DNA from 3 places in the Photobacterium sp. GB-72 genome. Region 3 is predicted to be linked to each of the others. Evidence: riboswitches for the same ligand, from Rfam matches in the RefSeq annotation. Region 3 holds a riboswitch; each other region holds the start of a gene.
The links. Region 3 has a riboswitch for lysine ahead of lysC (lysine-sensitive aspartokinase 3). Riboswitches for the same ligand answer to the same signal wherever they lie in the genome.

Region 1 (7,666 bases), on a different contig from region 3:
CCTGAAGTAACAACGATAATTCGTGCCATTTACTAAATTCCTTATTAAAACTTTTATAAAGCAAGGTGCTCGATGCTAAGCGTATTATCAGTAATTGAAATTACAACACCCTTGCCCCAGAACTCATCCTGAATGTTATCACTTAGCCAGTAGTTTCCTGCAACTGAAATTAGTTCAGATTGCAAGTTCTGACAGAAAATTGTCGCTTCTAGGTCTCCGTTGGCTCCAGCTAATGCTCGACCACGTAACGTACCGTAAATATGAATGCAACCATCAGCAATAATTTCAGCGCCCGCACTCACATGGTTGAGAATGACAAGGTCACGATTTTTAGCATAAATCTGTTGACCAGAACGAACAGGAGTGCGAATGATAAGTGCGGACTCTCGGCCTTGAACTGGCTGAGAAGATGGCTCAGCCTCAGTAGATTCTACTGTTGTTTTTTCTTTCACCGTGCGTGCGGCATTCATAATAGCAAATCCAGCAGATTTTGCTTGATTTTGTAACGCTTGTTCTTTACAACCGCTGATACCTACAGGGATCATGCCCGCGTCGACAATTGCTCGTTTTAATTGCTCAAAATTAATATCTTTGCCTGCATTAGAGATATCGATAACAACGGGAGCTGATGCAAAGAAATTAGGTGCGAGTTCAATTTTTTCTTTTAGGTGATCGGTCGCTTTTTTGATATCACCATCAATTAAATGAAGCGCAGAGAGCGTAAATGAGCTCCCTTTAAGTTCAGTCGTCTTGGTCATGGTATTTATTATGGTTAATGTTTAAATTAACCATTCTTGTTGATTATCACAAAGGTACTAGCATGGTATATTCCCGAGCAGTTAGGGGCAAGTTATCCTTGCTTTGACATGGGAAATTCAGACAAAAGTCTCATCCTGTAGGGGGAAAAATAAACCAACGGGGAATGATACGTTAAAATAGCTGTCTGAAAGAATAAGCTTTAACAAATAGGTGAATTGAAATGTTGTGTGCAATCTATAAAAGCTTAAAAAAAGATAACACATATTTATATGTAAATAAGAAAGATGATTTCTCCGATGTGCCTGAAGTATTAATGAATACATTTGGTAAACCGCAATTTGTTATGGTGATAAAGTTAGAAGGAAGAAAGTTAGCCTTGGCCGATGTTGAAAAAGTAAAAGAAGCATTAAAGACCGTTGGTTTCTATCTTCAAGTTCCACCGCCAGTAACAAATTTATTGGATCAATATAAAGCCGAGAAAGCCGGCAGAGCTAATTAAGGTTATTATGCATAAGCGTTTTATATCGGCCGTTGTGGCCTTAGGACTAGGGATTTCCTCAACAGCTTTTGCTGCTGATGAAGGGTTTAACGCATATATAAATAAATTAAAAGCAGAAGCGCGTAGTAATGGTATTTCTGAGCCTATTCTCGATTCAGCTTTTAAAGGCATTACATTTACTCATCGTGCAGTAAAAGCAGATAAAAACCAACCTGAGAAAAAGTTAACATTAGATCAATATATTCCACGCGCTGTACCTGACTGGAAAGTAAAACAAGCACGTCGTTTATATCAAGAGAATAAAACAACATTAGATCGGATAGGTAAAGAATACGGCGTACAACCACGTTTTATTGTTGCGTTGTGGGGGGTTGAAAGTAACTTTGGTAAATTACAAGGTAATTACCATGTTGTTGAAGCATTAACCACGTTGGCTTATGAAGGTCGTCGTGAAGCATTATTTCGTAAACAAGTGATGGCGGCATTACAAATCCTTCAAGAAGGACATATTACGATTGATGAGATGAAAGGATCATGGGCAGGGGCGATGGGTCAATGCCAATTTATGCCAACATCTTATTTAACCTTTGCGGTTGATGGTAATAATGATGGTAAAGCTGATATTTGGAATACTAAAGCGGATGTTTTTGCATCTGCAGCGAATTACCTAAAAAAATCAGGTTGGAATGATAAATATACTTGGGGACGTCAAGTTAAGATCCCATCATCATTATCGCCCGATTTAAAAGGTACGGGTGTAGAAAAAACCAAAACACTAGCACAATGGCAAACACTCGGTGTTCGTACTATGAGTGGTGGGAATTTACCCAAAGAAGACATTGATGCATGGTTAATTCAACCTGATGACGAACATGGGCGTGCTTACCTTGTTTATGGTAATTACCAAACATTAATGAAATGGAATCGTTCTCATTATTTTGCTTTAGCTGTCAGCCATCTTGCTGATCGTATCTAATAGCTATAACCAATAATAAAAGGTTATCTGTATTGAAAGTCAGGCACTACTGCCTGACTTTTTATTTTGATATGTGTTTTCTATATTTAAAAGCGAATAAATATTTGCCTAGACATATCTTTAAGCAATTCGAAAACAGCGTTGTTTAGATTGATGTCTATAATTCTTGGTTCATGACAGTATAAAAAAAGCCCAACTAAGTTGAGCTTTCTAAATATATGGTAGGAAATGAAATTAGATTTCAAATTCTTCTAAAGATTTACCATTTTCAAGTGCTTGCTTAAGCGCGCTTGGTGTACGGCCTTGGCCTGTCCACGTTTTTTCTTCACCGTTTTCATCGATGAATTTATATTTAGCTGGACGTGCAGCACGTTTTGCTTTTGGTGCTTTTGAAAGGCTTGCTAACAATTCTTCAGGGTCGATACCATCAGCTAATAGCATTTCACGGTATTGAGCTAGTTTTTCATTACGCTCATTTTCTTTTGCTTGTTCTTCTTCTTCAGCTTCAGCACGTTCTTGAACAACGGTAGTTAATTTCTCTAAAGCTTCTTCTAGTTGCTCTAAAGTATATTCACGAGAAAGTGCACGAAGACTACGAAGGTTTAAAAGTGCTTTCATTGCATCAGACATTTTTATATTTCCTGTTATTTTTAACTAACTGTAAATAATAATAGCAGTGTCGAATCATTTATTACAATAGTAATGCTTTTATTCATTATGTCAAAACACTTTAAACATTCTTTATTGTTAATTGTTAATAATAGCGATATTCGTATTTTTATAAAAATACGAATATCGGATTTATGCTTAATAGATGTTTAAATGGTTACAAAATGAAACATATCTGCTCGTAGGTTCATAATATTTAATGAGTGAAGCTATACTTAGATAAGATTATATTTATAAAGCAATGTTATTTTTTCTGTTGTTAAATGTTTCATGTGATGTTGTTGCAAATAATGAAACATTACGTAGAATAATCGCAACCTTGATGTAAGGTAGAGGCGCGTTATCTAATAGTAATTAACAAGAGGGTGAAACCAATGACGGTTAATGAAAGGAGCTAATGCCGAAGTAAGAGTGACGTCAAATCCTTTTTCTGGGGTTGTATTGAATAAGTGCAACACTGCCATAGTATATAATCATATTCACTATGGAGCGCTACTGTGAAAAGAGAAGAGCCAAGACGTTCTTCAAATATGGTTAACCGCCATGTTATCCAGTAGATCTCCAACCTAATTCGGTTGTCTTTGAGATCATGAATTTAGTAGATTACTCCCATTCATTAGTATCCATTATTCCTCCTATTGTTGCGTTAGGGTTAGCGATACTTTCTCGGCGTGTGTTAGTTTCTCTTGGTGCGGGTATCGTATTAGGAGCACTTTACTTAAATGACTTTTCATTTAACCATTCAGCTTCTTATTTAGGAGGCACTATACAAAACTTATTCATATCTGATGGTGGTATTAATACCTGGAATATGAGTATTGTTTTATTCCTCATTATATTAGGCATGACGACAGCATTGTTAACATTGTCTGGTGGTACTCGTGCATTTGCTGCATGGGCACAAACAAAAATTAAAACGAAAAGGGGCGCGAAACTGCTTGCTGCCTTTTTAGGCGTGTTTATTTTTGTTGATGATTACTTTAATAGTTTAGCGGTGGGTTCTATCGCTCGTCCTGTAACGGATCGCTATTATGTATCTCGTTCTAAATTGGCTTATATATTGGATTCAACAGCCGCTCCAATGTGCGTTCTAATGCCGGCATCGAGTTGGGGTGCGTATATAATTACGTTAATTGGCGGTATTTTAGTTACGCATGGAGTAACAGAATATACACCTTTAAGTGCCTTTTTAACGCTAGCGCCAATGAACTTCTATGCTATTTTTGCTTTAGCTATGGTTTTTGTTGTGTCTTGGTTCCAATGGGATATTGGACCAATGAAAAAACATGAGATGGCAGCAATGCATGGCCGTGGTTTTGATGAAGGCGGTGATGTTGATGAACAAGCAAAAGATTTAACTGACGAATTAGAAATTGTTGAAAGTACGAAAGGTAAAGTTGGCGATTTAATTTGGCCGATTGTTATTTTAATATTTGCCACGTTCTTTTTTATGGTTTTTACAGGCTATCAAGCATTAGCAGCAGATGGTAAATCTTTTGCTCTGCTAGGTGCGTTTGAAAATACTGATGTCGGTAAGTCACTTTGTCTTGGTGGTTTATTTGGCTTAGTTGCTGCGATTATTCCAGTCATTCGCCAGCGTATTGCATTTAATGAAGTTATTCGCACATTATGGATTGGTGCTAAATCCATGTTTGGTGCGATTTTAATTTTATTATTCGCGTGGAGTATTGGTAGCGTTATTGGTGATATGAAAACGGGTCAATATTTATCAACCCTTGTACAAGGGAATATTAACCCTATGTTATTACCGATGATCTTATTTTTATTATCAGGCGTGATGGCATTTTCTACAGGTACGTCGTGGGGCACGTTTGGCATTATGTTACCTATAGCTGGTGATTTAGCTGGGGCAACCGATATTACCTTGATGTTACCAATGCTAGCGGGAGTATTAGCAGGCTCTGTATTTGGTGATCACTGTTCACCGATTTCAGATACTACAATATTGTCTTCAACGGGGGCACGTTGCCATCATATTGATCATGTCGCAACGCAACTTCCTTACGCAGTTTCTGTCGCCTTTGTTTCTACTATTGGCTTCCTTGTGCTAGGTATGACTGATTCATTACCCGTAGCCTTCATCGCGGCTATAATTACTTTTATTATGGTTTGTGTGTTGTTTGCTTGGTTATCACGACGTACTTATGTCCCAACAGTAAAAAGCTGATTTTATCTCTGTTCTTTTAAGCCCATACACTTTTCATGAAAAAGAGTATGGGCTTTTTTGTAACTAATGTGTACTTGTTAAGTCTATCACTTTTCATTGTGAGTGAATTTCTGTAGCATCGGCGCAGTTTTTTTAAACCAATCGTATTACTAGGGAATCCTCATGGCCCAAATGTATTTCTATTACTCTGCAATGAATGCAGGGAAATCGACCACATTATTGCAATCCTCGTTTAATTATCGCGAAAGAGGAATGACCCCCGTTATTTTTACTGCTGCGATTGATGATCGCTTTGGTGTGGGTAAAGTCAGCTCTCGTATTGGTTTAGAAGAAGAGGCTGAGTTATTTAATGCAGAAGATGATTTATTCGAACGATTAAAAGCGTTATCAGATAAAGGTAAAATTGATTGCGTATTAATTGATGAATGCCAGTTCTTATCTAAAGCGCAGGTGTATCAATTAACGGAAGTGGTCGATAAACTCGATATTCCGGTTTTATGTTACGGCTTACGTACAGACTTCTTAGGTGAACTTTTTGAAGGGAGTCGTTACTTATTATCGTGGGCGGATAAGTTAGTTGAATTAAAAACAATTTGTCACTGTGGTCGCAAAGCAAACATGGTGATCCGTCAAGATGAAACCGGTCGTGCTATTGCTGATGGTGAACAAGTTGAAATTGGTGGCAACGCACGTTACGTATCAGTATGTCGATTACATTATAAAGAGGCATTAGGTCGTTAATTATTTAATGATAATAGGGATAGTCCTCTTTATCTTATCCAGGTAATTATTGCGAAACAAAAAGCCAGCTTATTTAGCTGGCTTTTTCATCGTAACTGACGATTGAATTATTTCTTATTATGACGCTCTTGCAGTTTATTCGTCACATCTGACAGTGATAAACCTTGATCTTGAAGTAGGACAAGCAGGTGATAGATCAAATCCGCTGATTCACATACTAATTCCGCTTTGTCACCCGACGTTGCCGCAAGCGCGACTTCAACACCTTCTTCGCCCACTTTTTGCGATATACGCTTGGTGCCACGGGCGTAGAGGCTAGCTGTGTAGGAAGACTCAGGATCTGCACCTTTACGACTCGCCAAGAGCTGCTCAAGTTGATGAAGAAAAACCAGTGACGGTGGCTGAGCATCACTTTTATCAGAATCAAAACAGGTGGTCGTGTTTAAGTGGCACGTTGGACCAATTGGATCGACGTGTACTAATAAGGTGTCTTGGTCACAATCAAGCTGAATACTTTTAAGTTGCAGTACATTGCCTGATGTTTCACCTTTCGTCCACAGCCGCTCTTTGGTGCGAGACCAGAAAGTGACTTGTTTAGTATCAAGTGTCTTTTGAAGCGCATCTTCGTTCATGTAGCCAAGCATTAGCACTTGACCACTGGCATTATCTTGAACAATAGCAGGGATCAGTCCGGCTACTTTTTCCCAATTGATTTTGGTTAATAAACTCATAGTCGGATCTCCACATTTTGCGTTTTCAGAAATTGCTTTAACTCACCAATGTTGATGATTTGTTTATGGAAAACAGAGGCAGCTAAGGCGCCGTCTACATTCGCAAGCTTAAAGGCATCGCTAAAGTGCTGCATTTCACCCGCACCACCAGAAGCAATTAAAGGCACGTCACATACACTGCGTACCATGTTGAGTTGCTCTAAGTCGTAACCATTACGTACGCCATCTTGGTTCATCATGTTCAGTACGATTTCACCCGCGCCACGACGTTGAACTTCTTCAACCCAATCACGTGTTTGCCATTGGGTAGCTTTGGTACGCTTTTCATCACCAGTAAATTGGTATACCTGATATTGACCTGTTTCAGCGTCAAAATAGGAATCAATACCGACAACGATACATTGCACACCGAACTTATCCGCCAATGTGGTGATTAATGTTGGATCTGCCAGCGCTGGTGAATTGATAGAGACTTTATCTGCACCAAATTGAAGAATACGGCTCGCATCGTCAGCAGATTTAATCCCACCTGCGACACAGAATGGAATATCAATCACTTCTGCAACGCGAGATACCCAGCTTTTATCAACAACACGACCGTCACTTGATGCGGTAATATCGTAGAAAACCAATTCATCTGCGCCTTCTTCAGCGTAACGTTTTGCCAGTGGTACAATGTCGCCAATGATTTCGTGGTTACGAAATTGGACACCTTTTACAACCTGACCATCACGTACGTCTAAACAAGGAATAATACGTTTAGCTAACATTGTGGTCTCCTTAATTGTTCCAGCATGTAAAGGCTTGCTCGGCAGTAAACTTACCATCAAGTAGGGCGCGACCTACAATAACGCCAGCCACACCTGAGCCTTTTAATGCTGCAATATCATCAAGCGAGCCAATGCCGCCAGATGATTGAAATTGTACTTGTGGGTATTGGCGACAAAGATCGACATACAGTTCGACATTTGAACCAGCCAATGTGCCATCGCGAGAAATGTCAGTACACAGCACGTGCTTTAAACCCACTTTTAAGAAATCTTCTAATAGCGCCTCAATAGTAACGCCTGAATCTTCTTGCCAACCAGAGACAGCGACAATGC
Region 2 (7,666 bases), on a different contig from region 3:
GTTGGGCACAAGGTGACATAACACCTGAAGTGGAACAAGCAGCAAAAGACGCCGTTAAAGCAATCCCTGGTGAGCATCAGCTCGGTGAAATCTATCATGTAACACAGCAAGTGGTTGCAGGTATGAACTACTCAATTACATTTAGTATTGAAAATGGTGATTACTACAATGCGACTGTTTTCCATAGCCTACAGAATACTTATGATGTTAAAGATGTAAAACAAGTATCATCAGTAGCTTCGAATTGTGATGTTCATAAGTAATTAAATAATAAGTTCTAATAGATTGAGAAAGCGCTATTATTGAGCAATCAGTAATTGCGCTTTTTTTTGATCAGTCGCAGAGTAATAGAAGAGATAATGTATGCATGTTGTAGGTCAGTGCTATCAAGATGAAAGCTTTTCTAAACAAGAATTGTCCGAAGCTATTTTTGAAAGTTGTCAGTTTTATCGTTGTGATTTCTCACGTGCAAATTTAGTTGAAGCGAGTTTTATCAACTGTAATTTTATTGATGTGGGGGATGACAAAGGCTGTGATTTTTCCTATTCAAAGCTCAAAGATGCGAGTTTTAAGCAGTGTAATTTGTCAATGGCTAGTTTTCGTAATGCGCAGTGTTTTGGCATAGAAATGCGACAATCTAATCTCCAAGGCGTTGATTTTCAATATGCTTCTTTTGCAAATTATATTACCCATAACACTTTCTTTTGCTCGGCATTTATCACTGGCTGCAATTTACGTTATAGCAATTTCGAAGACATAAAATTAGAGCAGTGCGAACTGTTTGAAAACCGATGGAATGGGGCTAATTTGTTGGCAACATCGTTTAAAGGATCTGACTTAAGTCGCGGTGAGTTTTCCTCTGAACAGTGGGGTCAATGCGTTGTAGAAGACGCAGATCTTTGTCATGTGGATTTAGAGGGGGTTGATATTCGACGTGTGAATTTGAACGGTGTAAAAATTTGCGACTGGCAACAAGAGCAATTACTAAGTCAACTTGGCATTATTGTGCTTTAAAGGCTCTATAACTGTCGGTATTATCGAATAAAATAATACCGACAAACAAAAGCTATTTCTTACCATTCACCTTGGTTTTGCATCGAAGCCCAAGGTTCAGCGGGTTCTAGTGCGTCACCTTTTTGTAGCAGTTCAATCGAAATGCCATCAGGTGAACGAACAAATGCCATATGTCCATCACGGGGTGGGCGATTAATGACAACACCATTATTTTGTAAATGAGCACATAAATCGTAAATATTATCGACGGCAAAAGCGAGGTGACCAAAATTACGGCCACCAGTGTACGATTCTGGATCCCAGTTATAAGTTAGTTCTAATAAAGGCGATTGTGTTTCTTTTGCCGTTTCTGCCTGATTAGGTGCAGCTAAAAATACGAGAGTAAAACGTCCACGTTCGCTTTCTTTTCGTCGAATTTCTACCAAACCAAGCTTGTTACAGTAAAAATCCAGTGAAGCATCTAAGTTGCTCACTCGTACCATGGTATGTAAGTATTCCATTCTATTTCCTAGCTTTTATACAAAAAAATCCCCGTTGTCTAATACTTAGCATAAAGCAAATGCGTATTAAAACGAACGGGGATTATTAGATTTTATGATCTAATATTAATGTATTTATTTATGCTGTTACCGCTTGCAGTTGTTTCTTATGACGACGTAGGTGAATCGTACAACATGCAAGGAACCAAACAGAGCTTACTGCAATACCCGCAATTGTTGAAGATAAGATACCCATTGCCAAATAACCTAATAGTGCGCCAAAAGCGACAGTAATAGCATAAGGAAGCTGAGTCATAACGTGATCCATATGGTGACTACCTGCACCTGTTGCAGACAAGATACTTGTGCTTGAAATAGGTGAGCTGTGATCACCAAATACCGAACCTGCAAGTACTGCAGATAACATCGGCATTAATAGGTGAGCATCACTTGCTACCGCCATATCACCAGCAAGTGGCAACATAATACCGAACGTGCCCCAGCTTGTACCTGTCGCAAATGACATTGCACATGAAAGGATGAAGACTAATGCTGGTAGTAATTCCGTTGGGAACCCCCCTTTTGTTAAAGAGGCTAGGTATTGGCCTGTAGACATATCACTCACAACAGTACCGATCGTCCATGCAAAAAGTAGAATAATGATTGCAGGGATCATCGCTTGTACACCTTGAGGTGCCGCAGTTAACCAAGTCTTACGTGGCAGCTTTAAACGTAAAGCTAGAAGAATAGAAACAGCTAGGCTACATAAAGATGCATTAACCAATGAAGCACCTAGATCGGTATGCTCTAAAGAAGCAATTAAGCTAAAAGCCTCGCCTTTTGCGCTTAATACTTCAGCACCACTGATGATCATAAAGATAACGCTTGAGACTGTCAGTGTCAGAATAGGCAATACCATATCAATCATAGTACCTTGGCCTTCAGACTCAGTCGTGATCTCTAAACCTTTAGGGTGGCCTTTAGATTCATCCCATAGCTTACCTTCTTCTGCCCATGCTTCGTGTTGACGCATTGGACCAATGTTAAGTTGGAAGAAAATAACAACGATAACCATTAATAGCGTAAACACGGCGTATAAGTTCATTGGGATCATTTGAACAAACAATGAAATAGCACTGATATCGGTAATATGGTTTGTTACTAAAATACCGCTAAGAATAGCAATAATGTAAGCACCCCAAGAAGAAATTGGCGTGATAACACAAACAGGTGCAGCCGTTGAATCAAGTAAATAAGCAAGCTTTGCACGTGAGATATTGAAGCGATCTGTTACTGGGCGACAAATAGGCCCCACAGATAAGCTATGGAAAAAGTCATCAATAAAGAAAGCAAAAACCATTAAACCCGTTAGCATATTTGCGCTACGGCGATCTTTACAGCGACGAACACCCCATTCAGCAAATGCTTTAGTGGCACCTGTTGCCGTCATTAAGCTGATCAAACCACCGAGCAAAAGCATAAAGATGATCATATTAACGTTACCGCTATTTACAGCACCGTCTGCCCAAACAAGGCCTACAACTTTATTTACGATATATTGAAGCGCCGCTAAAGGGCTGTAATCATTAAGAAGGATTGCGCCTGCAACAATACCAAGGCCAAGTGATAACAATACACGTCGTGTAGTGATTGCTAAAACAACCGCCAGTAAGGGTGGTACAACAGATAGCAGGGAGTCAGAATATTGAACTAGATTCATGGATCTCTTAAACACCTATATTAGGTGGAGATCTACCGAAAGGATAGAGAAACAGATTTCAGGAGAAAAAATACTTCTTCGTATCCCTTAGGGTAGCGCTCCATAGACAAAATAACTATGGCAGTTCTGCACTTATTTAATGCAGACCCAGCGATTGTTGACGACACAACAAACACTTCGGCGCCGACTCCTTTCCCCAGACTTCAAAGGTGTCACCCTCCATCCGGATACTTTTAGGCAGCGCGCCTCTACTCAAAGGATTGAAATTTGATGATACCTATTAATTTTGCTTAGGCAATAAAAAGCAGACAGAAAATGCATATTAATTGTAAATATTGTTACTGTTGATGGCATGTTAACCAATTAGTAGCGATATATTCCATTTAGATAATCGCTCATTCTGTTATGCTATTGGGCTGATTTTGTTCTGGTGTTGTCATGGAGTGTATATTCCCAGCATAGCCACCTTTAATTAAATCTTTTCTTACCTCTGCTACTTCTTGTGGTGTAACAGGTACAGTTCTATCACCTAACTTATCGCGGACAAAGCTAATTAATTTCGCAAGGTTGGCATCACTGAGCACCGAGTTAAAGCTACTCATAGGCATAAAGTTACTGTCTTGTTCCATGAAGTTTGGCGATAAACCACGAATGGTAACGGCAATCGTATCGTAAGGATCACTGTGCATAATTATCCCGTTGTTAAGCAGCGTAGGGGCGATCCCTTTCCTACCTTTACCGTCTTTACCATGGCATGCACCACAGGTTTGCACATACACACCATATAGTTTGGCTTCGTTTTCAGGATCGTTGCTACTTAACGGTTTTAGCTCAACGGTTTGAATATCAACATTGGCTGGCACCAAGTCACCAAAGCCTGGTGGGTTAAGCTGAGGAACCGAGCTATCTAACTCGTTATATTTATCGCCAGTGATCAAGTATTCCGCAATGGCTGCGACGTCTTGTTCTGTCAAGAAACGGGTACTGTTTTGTACCACTTCCGCCATACCACCAAATGCGGTTCCTTTATCTGAATGACCCGTTTTTAAAAAGTCGGTTAGTGTTTTTACATCCCAACGATCTTGATATAGCTCTGTTGCGGTAATATTTGGGGCTTTCCAGCCATCAATCAAATTACCTTGGAATAGCTCTTTTTCTATCAAGGCTTGTGCAACGTTACGTGGAGTATGACATTCCGAACAATGGCCTAACCCCATGGTTAAATATTTACCCCGTTTCCATTGTTCGGTGGCATCTGCTGGGTATTGCAAAGGGTCGGTATTAAGAAAGGCAATATTCCAACCAAGTAGTCCTAACCGGATATTACTTGGGAACATCATCTTGTTTTCTTCATTACGAGTATTCACAAAATTAAGCGATTGCATGTAAGCCCAAAGTGCTTGGGTGTCTTCATCTGTCACATATTGATAAGACGAGTAGGGCATCGCTGGATATAGGTAGCCATGTTTGCCTTTACCTTTATGTAGCGCATCATAAAATTCATCGTAGGTGTAATCCCCAATACCATAGGTTGGATGTGCTGAAATATTGGTAGAATAAAGCGTGCCAAATGGCGTTAAAAATCCTAAACCGCCACCAAATGGTTCGCCACCTTCACCAGTGTGACAAGCAATACAATCTCCTGCATAAGCAAGGTATTGCCCTTTACTAACCATATCCGGATCAAGTGCTGCGAGTTTCTCGTTTTGTCTATTTCCTTGGTGGCGAATATAAGCCCCTAATGCTTGAATTTCGCTATCGCTGAGTTGCTCTTCAAAAGCAGGCATGAGATTGTTCAAGCCATATTTTACCGTTGAAATAATACCTTCAACGCTGCCATCGTGAAGCCAGATATTATCGGTTAGATTTGGCGCACCAATCGCAGTATTACCTTTTGCATTACTGCCATGACAAGCCGTACAGTTAGCATCAAATACGGTTTTACCGAGTTCAAGCTTGACCGCTGGCTCTGAGATAATGCGATTTTTTTCAAGTGAAGCGACATAATATGAAACATTCTCAATTTCTTCTTCAGTCAGAATATCTTTCCAACCAGCCATGACTCCGTTACGACCTTTAACAATCGAATGATGGATCGCCTCATCACTACCACCATAAAGCCAAACGGTATCACTTAAATTAGGGAAATGAAGCTGACCTTGTGCTTGATTTAAATGACAAGCCGCACAATGGGTTTGAAATAAAGCACGCCCAGCGACCACAATTTCAGGCGAGGTACTTAATGCTTGAAATGATGTATCACTATTAGGTACTTGGCTAATTTGTTTGGCTAATGAAGTAGTAGAGGTTGAAGCCGCTTCACTACTTGATTGCCACTTCATGAGTCCTTGCCAGTTTCCCATGCCAGGATAGAGCACCAAAAAAACGGCAGCGATAATGAAAGCGAGAAGATAAGAAAGAAGTAAAAGGTTTGGTACGGCGGCATCGTTTTCATCGATACCATCAAAGCTATCGACGGTTCGATTAGCGTTGGCTGCACTGTTTTTCTTCCAGTAGTACGCAACAACGACGATCATAATTGCGAGAAAAATAAGGGTTAGGATAATGACCCAACCACTCCAAAAAGTACTCATGGTCGTACTCCTTGATCTTGTCCCAGACTTTGTAGATAGGCGATTAATGCCTGTGCCTTGGTTTTACCTTTTACTTCTAATCGTGCCTGTTTAATTTCCTTATCAGTGTAAGGAACACCAAGCGTACGTAATGCAATTAGTTTTGCATCAATATCTTCACCATCAAGTACTTGTTCAAAGAGCCAAGGATAAGAGGGCATAATCGAAGTTGGTACAACATCACGAGGGTTTCTTAGGTGAATGATGTGCCATTGATCAGAATATTTTCGACCTAAATTAGTGAGATCAGGTCCAGTACGTTTTGAACCCCATAAATTGGGATGTTCATAAATATCATCACTTTCTCGGCTATATCGTCCATAACGTTTAATTTCTGCATTTAATGGACGTACCATCATGGTATGACAAGTATGGCAACCTTCACTGATATAAATATCACGCCCAGCAACTTCTAATGCGGTTAATGGTTTCGCGCTTGATTCAGCAATTAACTTATCTTGGTAAAAAAAAGCAGGAAGTACCCATACTAAGAATGAAAAGGCAGCAACCAAAGTTGTTGCAACAATAAGGATCACTACAGATGAGGTAAAATCTTTATTAATCATGAGTATCTACCTTTTCTGTTGCTGCATTTTGATGCTTAACTGATCTAGGTTTTGGCTGTTTTAGCGTTCTGTATAGGTTATAAATCATTAAAATTATACCTAACACAAACAACGCACCACCGATAAAGCGAACTAACATCCACGGTGCACTGAAGTTCATCGCTTCGACAAAACTATAGCTAAGAGAGCCATTAGCATCTTCTTTTAGCCACATATAGCCTTGTCCAATTCCAGCTATCCACAGTGCAACGGCATAAAGTACTATCCCAATATGCGCAAACCAGAAATGCCATTTAACTAAACGATTTGACCACAATTGCTCGTGACCATATAAACGAGGAATAAAGTAATAAAATACGGCAATGGCAGACATGCCAACCCAACCTAGGGCTCCTGAATGCACATGACCGATGATCCAATCGGTATTATGTGCAATCATATTAAACCAACGAATGGCTAATAATGGCCCTTCAAAAGTCGCTAGCGCGTAGTAAACAATGGCAGAGAAGAAAAACCACATAATGTAATCGTGCTTAAGTTTCTGCTTATTATTGAGCAAGGTCATGATGCTATTAAACGCGCCACCCCATGAGGGAAGCCATAAAATTAACGACATCACAATGCCGAGATTTTGTAACCAATCTGGCACAGAAGAATAAATAAGATGGTGCGTACCAGCCCAAGTATAAAAGCCGACTAAGCCCCAAAAGTGAATAACAGATAAGCGATAAGAGTAAATAGGGCGCTCGGCAATTTTGGGAATGAAATAGTAGTTCATACCAATGATGCCAGCGGTTAATAAGAAACCAACCGCATTATGTCCCCACCACCATTGCACGATAGCATCTTCAGCCCCTGAGTAAATAGAGTAAGATTTCCACATCGTGACGGGCAATTCGAGATTGTTAGCAATAAAAATCATCGCAATAACAATAATAAACGCGCCGTAAAACCAGTTAGCAACAAAGATATGATGAACGGTACGTTTGGCGACTGTCATAAAAAACACAATGGCGTACATCACCCAGATAACAGCAATTAAGACATCAATTGGCCATTCAAGTTCGGCGTACTCTTTTGAGGTAGTAAAACCTAATGGCAGGGTAATAAGGGCAAGAAGAAGGATAAATTGCCAACCCCAAAAGACAGACCAAGCAGCAGTGTTATTATATAGCGGTGTTTTACAGGTGCGTTGAACAATATAAAAGGACGTTCCCATTAAAAGATTGACGACAAAGCCAAAAATGACGCCAT
Region 3 (7,666 bases):
TTACCTAATGCCTTTGGCGAATATGATCTTGAAGCTGAAGAAATGGCGGAACATATCCGCGAGTGGGCGAAAAGTGGTTTTCTCAATATGGTGGGGGGGTGCTGTGGTACTACGCCAGAGCATATCCGCCACATGTATGAAGCGACTCAAAATCTTAAACCTCGCCAATTACCTGATATTCCTATTGCTTGCCGTTTATCAGGGTTAGAGCCGTTAACGATTGATGCTGATACCTTATTTATTAACGTTGGTGAACGTACCAATGTGACAGGCTCGGCTCGATTTAAGCGCTTAATCAAAGAAGAGCTTTATGATGAAGCATTAGAGGTTGCTCGTCAGCAAGTAGAGGCTGGGGCTCAAATCATCGATATTAATATGGATGAGGGGATGCTTGATGCGAAGGCTGCAATGGTACGCTTTTTAAACCTTTGTGCTACCGAGCCCGAAATATCAAAAGTGCCTATTATGGTCGATTCTTCTAAATGGGAAGTGTTAGAAGCAGGGCTTAAATGTGTACAAGGAAAGCCTGTTGTTAACTCTATCTCGATGAAGGAAGGTAAAGAAAACTTTATCACTCAAGCGAAATTACTTCGTCGTTATGGTGCAGCGATTATCGTAATGGCATTTGATGAAGTTGGTCAGGCGGATACTCGCGAACGTAAAATTGAAATTTGTACTAATGCTTATCGTGTGTTGGTTGATGAAGTCGGCTTTCCACCTGAAGATATTATTTTTGATCCTAATATTTTTGCTGTTGCGACAGGTATTGAAGAGCACAACAATTACGCCGTTGATTTTATTGAAGCGGTAGGGGATATCAAACGCACGCTGCCGTATGCCATGGTATCAGGCGGGGTGTCGAATGTTTCGTTCTCTTTCCGTGGTAACAATGCGGTACGTGAGGCTATTCACGCTGTTTTCCTGTATTACTGCTTTAAAAACGGTATGGACATGGGAATTGTTAACGCAGGTCAGCTTGCAATTTATGATGATCTGCCTGATGAATTACGCGATGCGGTTGAAGACGTTGTGCTTAATCGCCGTGATGATAGTACAGAGCGCTTATTAGACATTGCCGCTAAATACCGAGATAGCGGTAATGTTGAAGAAGATCGCAGCGCTGCAGAATGGCGCGGATGGCCAGTTGAAAAGCGTTTAGAGCATGCGCTAGTTAAAGGTATAACCGAATTTATTGTTGAAGATACTGAAGAATCTCGTCAGAAAGCCAGTAAACCACTCGAAGTGATCGAAGGGCCATTAATGGCTGGGATGAACGTTGTTGGTGATCTATTTGGTGAAGGTAAGATGTTCTTACCGCAAGTCGTAAAATCGGCTCGAGTCATGAAGCAAGCTGTTGCCTATTTAGAGCCGTATATTGATGCTGAAAAGCAGGCTGGACAAACCAACGGTAAAATACTTCTAGCAACCGTTAAAGGCGATGTTCACGATATTGGTAAGAATATAGTCGGCGTTGTACTGCAATGTAATAACTACGAGATTATCGATCTTGGAGTGATGGTGTCATGCGATAAAATTCTAAAAGTCGCCAAAGAAGAAAACGTCGATATTATTGGCTTGTCGGGTTTGATCACGCCATCGCTTGATGAAATGGTCCATGTTGCCAAAGAAATGGAGCGACAAGGATTTGATATCCCTTTGCTTATCGGTGGTGCAACAACTTCTAAAGCCCACACGGCGGTTAAGATTGAGCAAAACTACAATCAGCCAGTAGTGTATGTATCTAATGCATCACGCGCAGTAGGTGTTTGTTCTGCGTTATTGTCTGATGAACAAAAGCCAGCGTTTGTTGAGCGTTTAAACCAAGAGTACGATGTGGTACGTGAGCAACATGCGCGTAAGAAACCACGTACCGCACCTATTTCGTTAGAAGAAGCACGTGCTAATGCGGTTAATATTGATTGGCAAAATTATACGCCGCCAGTACCGAAAAAAGCCGGTGTTCACACCTTCACTGATTTCCCTGTAGCTGAAATTCGTAAGTATATCGATTGGACGCCATTTTTCATGACGTGGTCATTAAGTGGTAAATACCCAACGATTCTTCGTCATGAAGTTGTGGGTGAAGAAGCGACTAAGTTGTTTAATGATGCTAATAAAATCTTAGATGAGATCGAGAAAACAGGCATGATTAAAGCTAACGGTGTGTGTGGTTTATTCCCTGCCAATAATGTCGGTGATGATATTGAAGTGTACACAGACGATAGCCGAACTGATGTTTTAACTGTGCTGCATGGTTTACGTCAGCAAACCAAAAAGCCGAAAGGTCCTAACTATTGTTTATCTGACTATATTGCGCCTAAAGAGAGCGGCAAGGCTGATTGGATTGGCGCTTTTGCGGTAACAGGTGGGATTGGTGAATATGACATTGCTGAGCAATTTAAAGCAAAAGGTGATGATTACAATGCCATTATGGTACAGGCTGTTGCGGATCGATTAGCGGAAGCCTTTGCTGAATGTATGCATGAAATGGTACGTAAAGATATTTGGGGTTATGCAGCTGATGAAAATCTGAATAATGACGATTTGATCCGAGAAAAGTATCAAGGTATTCGTCCTGCACCTGGTTACGCCGCATGTCCTGAGCATACCGAAAAAGGTGCTATTTGGCAGTTACTTGATGCTGAGAAAAATACTGGCATGGTACTAACGGAAAGTTACGCAATGTGGCCTGGTGCTGCCGTTTCGGGATGGTATTTCTCACATCCTGATTCTCGTTACTTTGCGGTTGCTCAGATCCAGCAAGATCAGTTAGAAAGTTATGCTGATCGCAAAGGTTGGGATTTGATCGAAGCTGAGAAATGGTTAGGCCCAAATCTTTAATGCTTAATCAATCGTTAAAAAAGGCGCTCAATGCGCCTTTTTGTTTATCGGAACTTTATTTGGGTTAGTTAGAAAGAGCTTATTCCAACAAAGATGCGTGCAGTGTGCGAACCACGTCTTTAGCTTCATCTTCATTAATTAAGAAACATAAATTATGTGGGCTAGCACCGTAGCAAATCATACGAAGGTTATGATCTTCTAGCGCGCCAAAGATATCTTTTGCTGAGCCTTTCGTATCACTCATTTGGTTACCGATAAGTGCAACCAGTGATAGCCCTTGCTCGACGTCAACCACACATAATTGGCTTAATTCTTCAACGACTTGAAGCGGAAGCGTTGGCGCACCGCCACCCGTATCAGTTTGATCTAAGGTCAGTGAAACGCTGACCTCTGAGGTTGTGATGAGATCAACTGAGATTTTATGTTCAGCCAAGATACGAAAGACTTCGGCTAAAAAGCCATAAGCATGGAACATATTTAAGCTCGTGAGTGTCACCATGGTTTGGTTGGCACGTAATGCGAGTGCTCTAAATAGTGGCGCTTCTTCAACGGATTGTCGGATCCAAGTACCGCCTTGCTCCGGTGCTTTTGATGAACCAACAAATACAGGGATCTGTTGACGAACAGCTGGTACTAGAGTTGATGGGTGTAAAATTTTAGCACCAAAGTTTGCCATTTCAGAAGCTTCACTAAAACTGATCTCTTTGATCGGTTTAGCGGCTGATGTAATACGTGGATCGGTAGTGTATAAACCCGGTACGTCCGTCCAAATCTCTAATGTGCTAGCATTTACGGCTTCTGCGATTAAAGCGGCACTATAGTCACTTCCCCCACGACCAAGTGTTGTCGTAACACCCTGGCTGTTTGATCCAATAAAGCCCTGTGATACCACGATATTATTGTCTAATAGTGGTAATAATTGCTCAGTCGCTAATTGCTTAATTGTTTCTGGCTGTGGGATCGCTTTACCAAATTGATCATCAGTACGCATGATGGAACGAATATCTACACGTACAGCTGGGGCGTTTAGCTCGACTAATATTTGACTAAAAAGATGGGTTGAAAGCAGCTCGCCATGGCTAACAATTTGATCGGTCAATTGTGCAGAGGTTGTTGATGCCGCATGTTCAGCTAAGGTTGCGATGTTATCAAGTAGGCCGTAAATAGCGTCTTGAATATTTTCTGGGTGCTGAAGTTGATCAAGAACATCTTGGTGGGTTTGGGTCAGTGTCTGAATGCGCTGTTGGCGGGTCGTTGAATCGCTCACGCCATTGGCAAGTTCTACCAGAATATTCGTGACACCAGAGCAGGCGCTGATTAACACAATTTTAGTGTCTGGATTAGCAATAACAATGGCAGCACTTCGGCTCATTGCGGTGTAATCAGCAACACTGGTACCGCCAAATTTTGCGACAGTGAGTGAATCTGAATGTGTTGCAGCCTTGTCCATAATTAATTTCTCCCTAAATAGTAAACACATCACAAGGTAGGCTATTTTTTCGGGAGTATTCCCGACATCCTGTCAGGAGAGCATAAGAGGTGAATAGTCACTCACCCAGAAGCTCCCCACCAATGTCAATCATTGACCTTGGTGACAGCTAGAAGGATTCAACCTTCATAGCCGATATAACTCATCCCCTAATCAGTTATACCTCGGCGTTACTCTCCCTCTCATAATGGCGATTGGATGGGGTCCTGTCATTATGATACCTAGGTAACGCTCCTCTTCCGTTTTAAGTCGTACTGTTTGAATAATAAGTGCTTGAATAAAATATCATCTTATTGAATAAGATTCATCACCCTGTTGTCAAATGGAATATGACAATTTATTTACATATGATATTTCGTCAATGTGTGTCATGGGATCGGTATAGGTCGCTTGCACCAATGAAAGGGCTCTAATACTCTAAAATAGATAGCAACGCGTTCCACATAAAAATATCGACAGGGACAATGACTTTACGGAGCAAAAGAATGACAATTACCAGCTTTATCCCACCGCATCGAACCCTCATGGGGCCGGGACCATCAGATATTTATCCGCAAGTATTACAAGCGCTTAGTCGTCCTACGGTAGGGCACCTTGATCCATTATTTATCGGTATGATGGATGAATTAAAACAATTGTTGCAATATGCCTTTCAAACCCAAAATGCCTTTACTATCGCTGTTTCAGCGCCAGGTAGTGCAGGAATGGAAGCCTGCTTTGTTAATCTCGTTGAAGCTGGGGATAAAGTACTAGTTTGCCGTAATGGCGTTTTCGGGGAACGGATGCGGGAAAATGTCGAGCGTTGTGGTGGTGTTGCTATCGTTGTGGATAACGAATGGGGGGCGGCGGTTGATCCTGATTTAGTGGATCAAGCGTTACAAAACGATCCTGAAATTAAAATTGTTGCTTTTGTACATGCCGAAACCTCAACCGGCGCATTGAGTGATGCGAAAACATTGGCGGAAATTGCCCGTAAACATGATTGCTTAACGATTGTTGATGCGGTGACATCACTTGGTGGTGTTCCTTTGCTGGTGGACGAGTGGCAATTAGATGCGGTTTATTCAGGTAGCCAAAAGTGTTTGTCCTGCACGCCGGGGTTATCGCCATTAACGTTTTCTCAAAAGGCGATTGATAAGATCCAACGACGTAAAACCAAAGTACAAAGCTGGTTTTTAGATCAAAGTTTGGTGCTAGGTTATTGGAGTGGTGAAGGTAAGCGTTGCTATCACCATACTGCACCTGTAAACAGTTTATATGCGTTGCATGAAGCCTTGGTATTATTGCAAAACGAAGGGTTAGAAAATGCATGGCAGCGCCATCGAAATGTCCATGAAGAGCTTAAAGCAGGGCTTGAAAAGCTTGGGATCCAATTTGTGGTAGAAGAAATGTCACGTTTGCCCCAACTCAATGTGGTTTATATCCCTGAAGGCGTTGATGATGCTGAGGTACGTAATGAGTTGCTGCAACGTTACAACTTGGAAATCGGAGCAGGTTTAGGTGCGTTGGCAGGTAAAGCGTGGCGTATCGGTTTGATGGGCTATGGTGCGAGAAGTGAAAATGTTGCGCTGTGCTTAAAAGCGCTAGAAACCACATTGAAGTAATTTATTGATGAGTAAATAAAAATGGCTACCAATTGGGTAGCCATTTTTTATAGTTATTTAGCAGCAGACGTTGCCTTTGCTTCGCTGTTTTGCTGCTCAAAATTTAAAGATGGGAATAAGAACAGCGCTTCATCTCTGATTTGTGATGCTTGCTCTTTATTGCCGAGGGCATCGTAAGCAAGGATCAGGTTTTGATACAGCGCTGGTCGCGGCCACGTTTTCGCTTTCTCGGTTGCCCATTGAATATAGTCTTCAATTAGTGCTGGCTTATTACTGCTAATTCCGAGTTGCAGTTGGGTCAGTTGTAAATCCCAATCAAAACGGTTTTTCCACGACCATGGATTATTCACCTTAAGTAAGTATTCAATATTTACTGGTCGAGTGGTTTCAAATTTAGTTAACTGCCAACCTGAATACAGGGTCGTTATCATAAAGCTAGAGATAAAAATTGGTACAATAAGTGCGAAAACTTTCAGCCCTAGTACGTAGCTTAATGATTGGCGATGATATTTGGTGGTGAGGTTATCTACCCAAAATATCAGTATGATAAAGATCAGCCAATGGACTAATGAATGGTAGAAAGGATACTCAAGTTGGGTATGCAGAACGATAGGGAAAAACAATCCGATTAACGCTAATTGAGTACCAGCAGGCGCCTTTCTTATCTTTATTATTACTGCAAACGCAGCAAGCAATAAACCGATAAGTGGCACAATACCGCCTTCGTCAGCCCAGAGAAGTAACTCGTTATGTGGGTGATCTAAGCTCGGAACACCTGCATGCTGCGCTGGATCTTCATTGTGCCATAACGCAGTTTGTGTGATGTAAGCGGCTTCAAACTTTCCGTAGCCATAACCTGTTAGAGGCTTAGTTGTAAACATGTCATAGGCTTGTGGGAAGTGGATTGCTCTTAAACTTTCTAAACTGGTGCTGTTTTCTTTTGGTGACCAATTCTCTGTTGATGAAATATTCCATGCCAAACAAAGCCCTAATGTAACCATTAACAACCATAAACGTTGAGCTTGTTTTGCGGCAAAGCGACGTAAATACGGCAGCATTAGTACTATACCGATAATTGCGCCTAGCCAGCCTGTACGAGAGTTCAATACCACTAATATTGGAATCGTTAGTATAGGTGTTATCAGCAAAGTGACATGTTGCCATGACCATTTACCGCGATATAGCGGAATACGTGCTAATAGATACGTACCAATCACAAGCCCTGTTGCAAGAAAACTCGCCATCACATTTGGTTGTTGAAAAATACCATAAGGGCGGTTAGCGATAGTGTCATAGCCGATAGGGTTCTTTGCTGGGATCCAAAGGTATTGGTACCACGCAAATATGGCTTCAATGAGTACCCCAATTAAAATAAACCATAACAAACGTTGGCGTTGCTGGTGGGTAAAGACGAATTGCTGCAAGCTGACAAAAAACAGAAATCCAGCCCATAAGGTAAACAAGCGATTAAACGCCGCTCCAGCATCAGCATTGGAATAAAAAATGGGGATAGTCAGCAGTACACAACAAGCAAACAATAATAGTGTCAGGCGTGAATAACGCCAGATTTGTTGGCGACAAATTTCAAGTAAGCCGAAGGAGATAGCAAAACTAAAAGGGATCCAAACTGCAGCATTAAACGAGAGTTCAAGCCCTGAACCACCTGGATTGTGTTGGAAGTAGTGCATTGCAACAATGAAAATAACACCGATTGTTGCAAGGAAATAGCGTA

Region 1: linked by a shared signal. The riboswitch ahead of C9J40_RS02025 (Na+/H+ antiporter NhaC family protein) and the one ahead of lysC (lysine-sensitive aspartokinase 3) in region 3 are both predicted to bind lysine.
Region 2: linked by a shared signal. The riboswitch ahead of C9J40_RS11545 (Na+/H+ antiporter NhaC family protein) and the one ahead of lysC (lysine-sensitive aspartokinase 3) in region 3 are both predicted to bind lysine.

What each region holds. Positions count from the first base shown of each region.
Region 1 is NZ_PYNV01000001.1:466,578-474,243, reverse strand. It holds gene minD (septum site-determining protein MinD) at 1-29, opposite strand, end outside; gene minC (septum site-determining protein MinC) at 54-758, opposite strand; gene C9J40_RS02040 (YcgL domain-containing protein) at 980-1,258, shown strand; gene C9J40_RS02035 (lytic transglycosylase domain-containing protein) at 1,266-2,234, shown strand; gene C9J40_RS02030 (H-NS family nucleoid-associated regulatory protein) at 2,469-2,864, opposite strand; lysine riboswitch at 3,226-3,406, shown strand; gene C9J40_RS02025 (Na+/H+ antiporter NhaC family protein) at 3,493-5,091, shown strand; gene C9J40_RS02020 (thymidine kinase) at 5,254-5,832, shown strand; gene hisIE (bifunctional phosphoribosyl-AMP cyclohydrolase/phosphoribosyl-ATP diphosphatase HisIE) at 5,940-6,563, opposite strand; gene hisF (imidazole glycerol phosphate synthase subunit HisF) at 6,560-7,333, opposite strand; gene hisA (1-(5-phosphoribosyl)-5-[(5-phosphoribosylamino)methylideneamino]imidazole-4-carboxamide isomerase) at 7,344-7,666, opposite strand, start outside.
Region 2 is NZ_PYNV01000009.1:37,427-45,092, forward strand. It holds gene C9J40_RS11530 (cystatin domain-containing protein) at 1-263, shown strand, start outside; gene C9J40_RS11535 (Qnr family pentapeptide repeat protein) at 364-1,014, shown strand; gene C9J40_RS11540 (VOC family protein) at 1,074-1,514, opposite strand; gene C9J40_RS11545 (Na+/H+ antiporter NhaC family protein) at 1,633-3,213, opposite strand; lysine riboswitch at 3,299-3,472, opposite strand; gene ccoP (cytochrome-c oxidase, cbb3-type subunit III) at 3,609-5,807, opposite strand; gene ccoO (cytochrome-c oxidase, cbb3-type subunit II) at 5,804-6,412, opposite strand; gene ccoN (cytochrome-c oxidase, cbb3-type subunit I) at 6,405-7,666, opposite strand, start outside.
Region 3 is NZ_PYNV01000004.1:3,851-11,516, forward strand. It holds gene metH (methionine synthase) at 1-2,841, shown strand, start outside; gene lysC (lysine-sensitive aspartokinase 3) at 2,921-4,291, opposite strand; lysine riboswitch at 4,393-4,577, opposite strand; gene C9J40_RS06670 (alanine--glyoxylate aminotransferase family protein) at 4,816-5,934, shown strand; gene C9J40_RS06675 (PglL family O-oligosaccharyltransferase) at 5,988-7,666, opposite strand, start outside.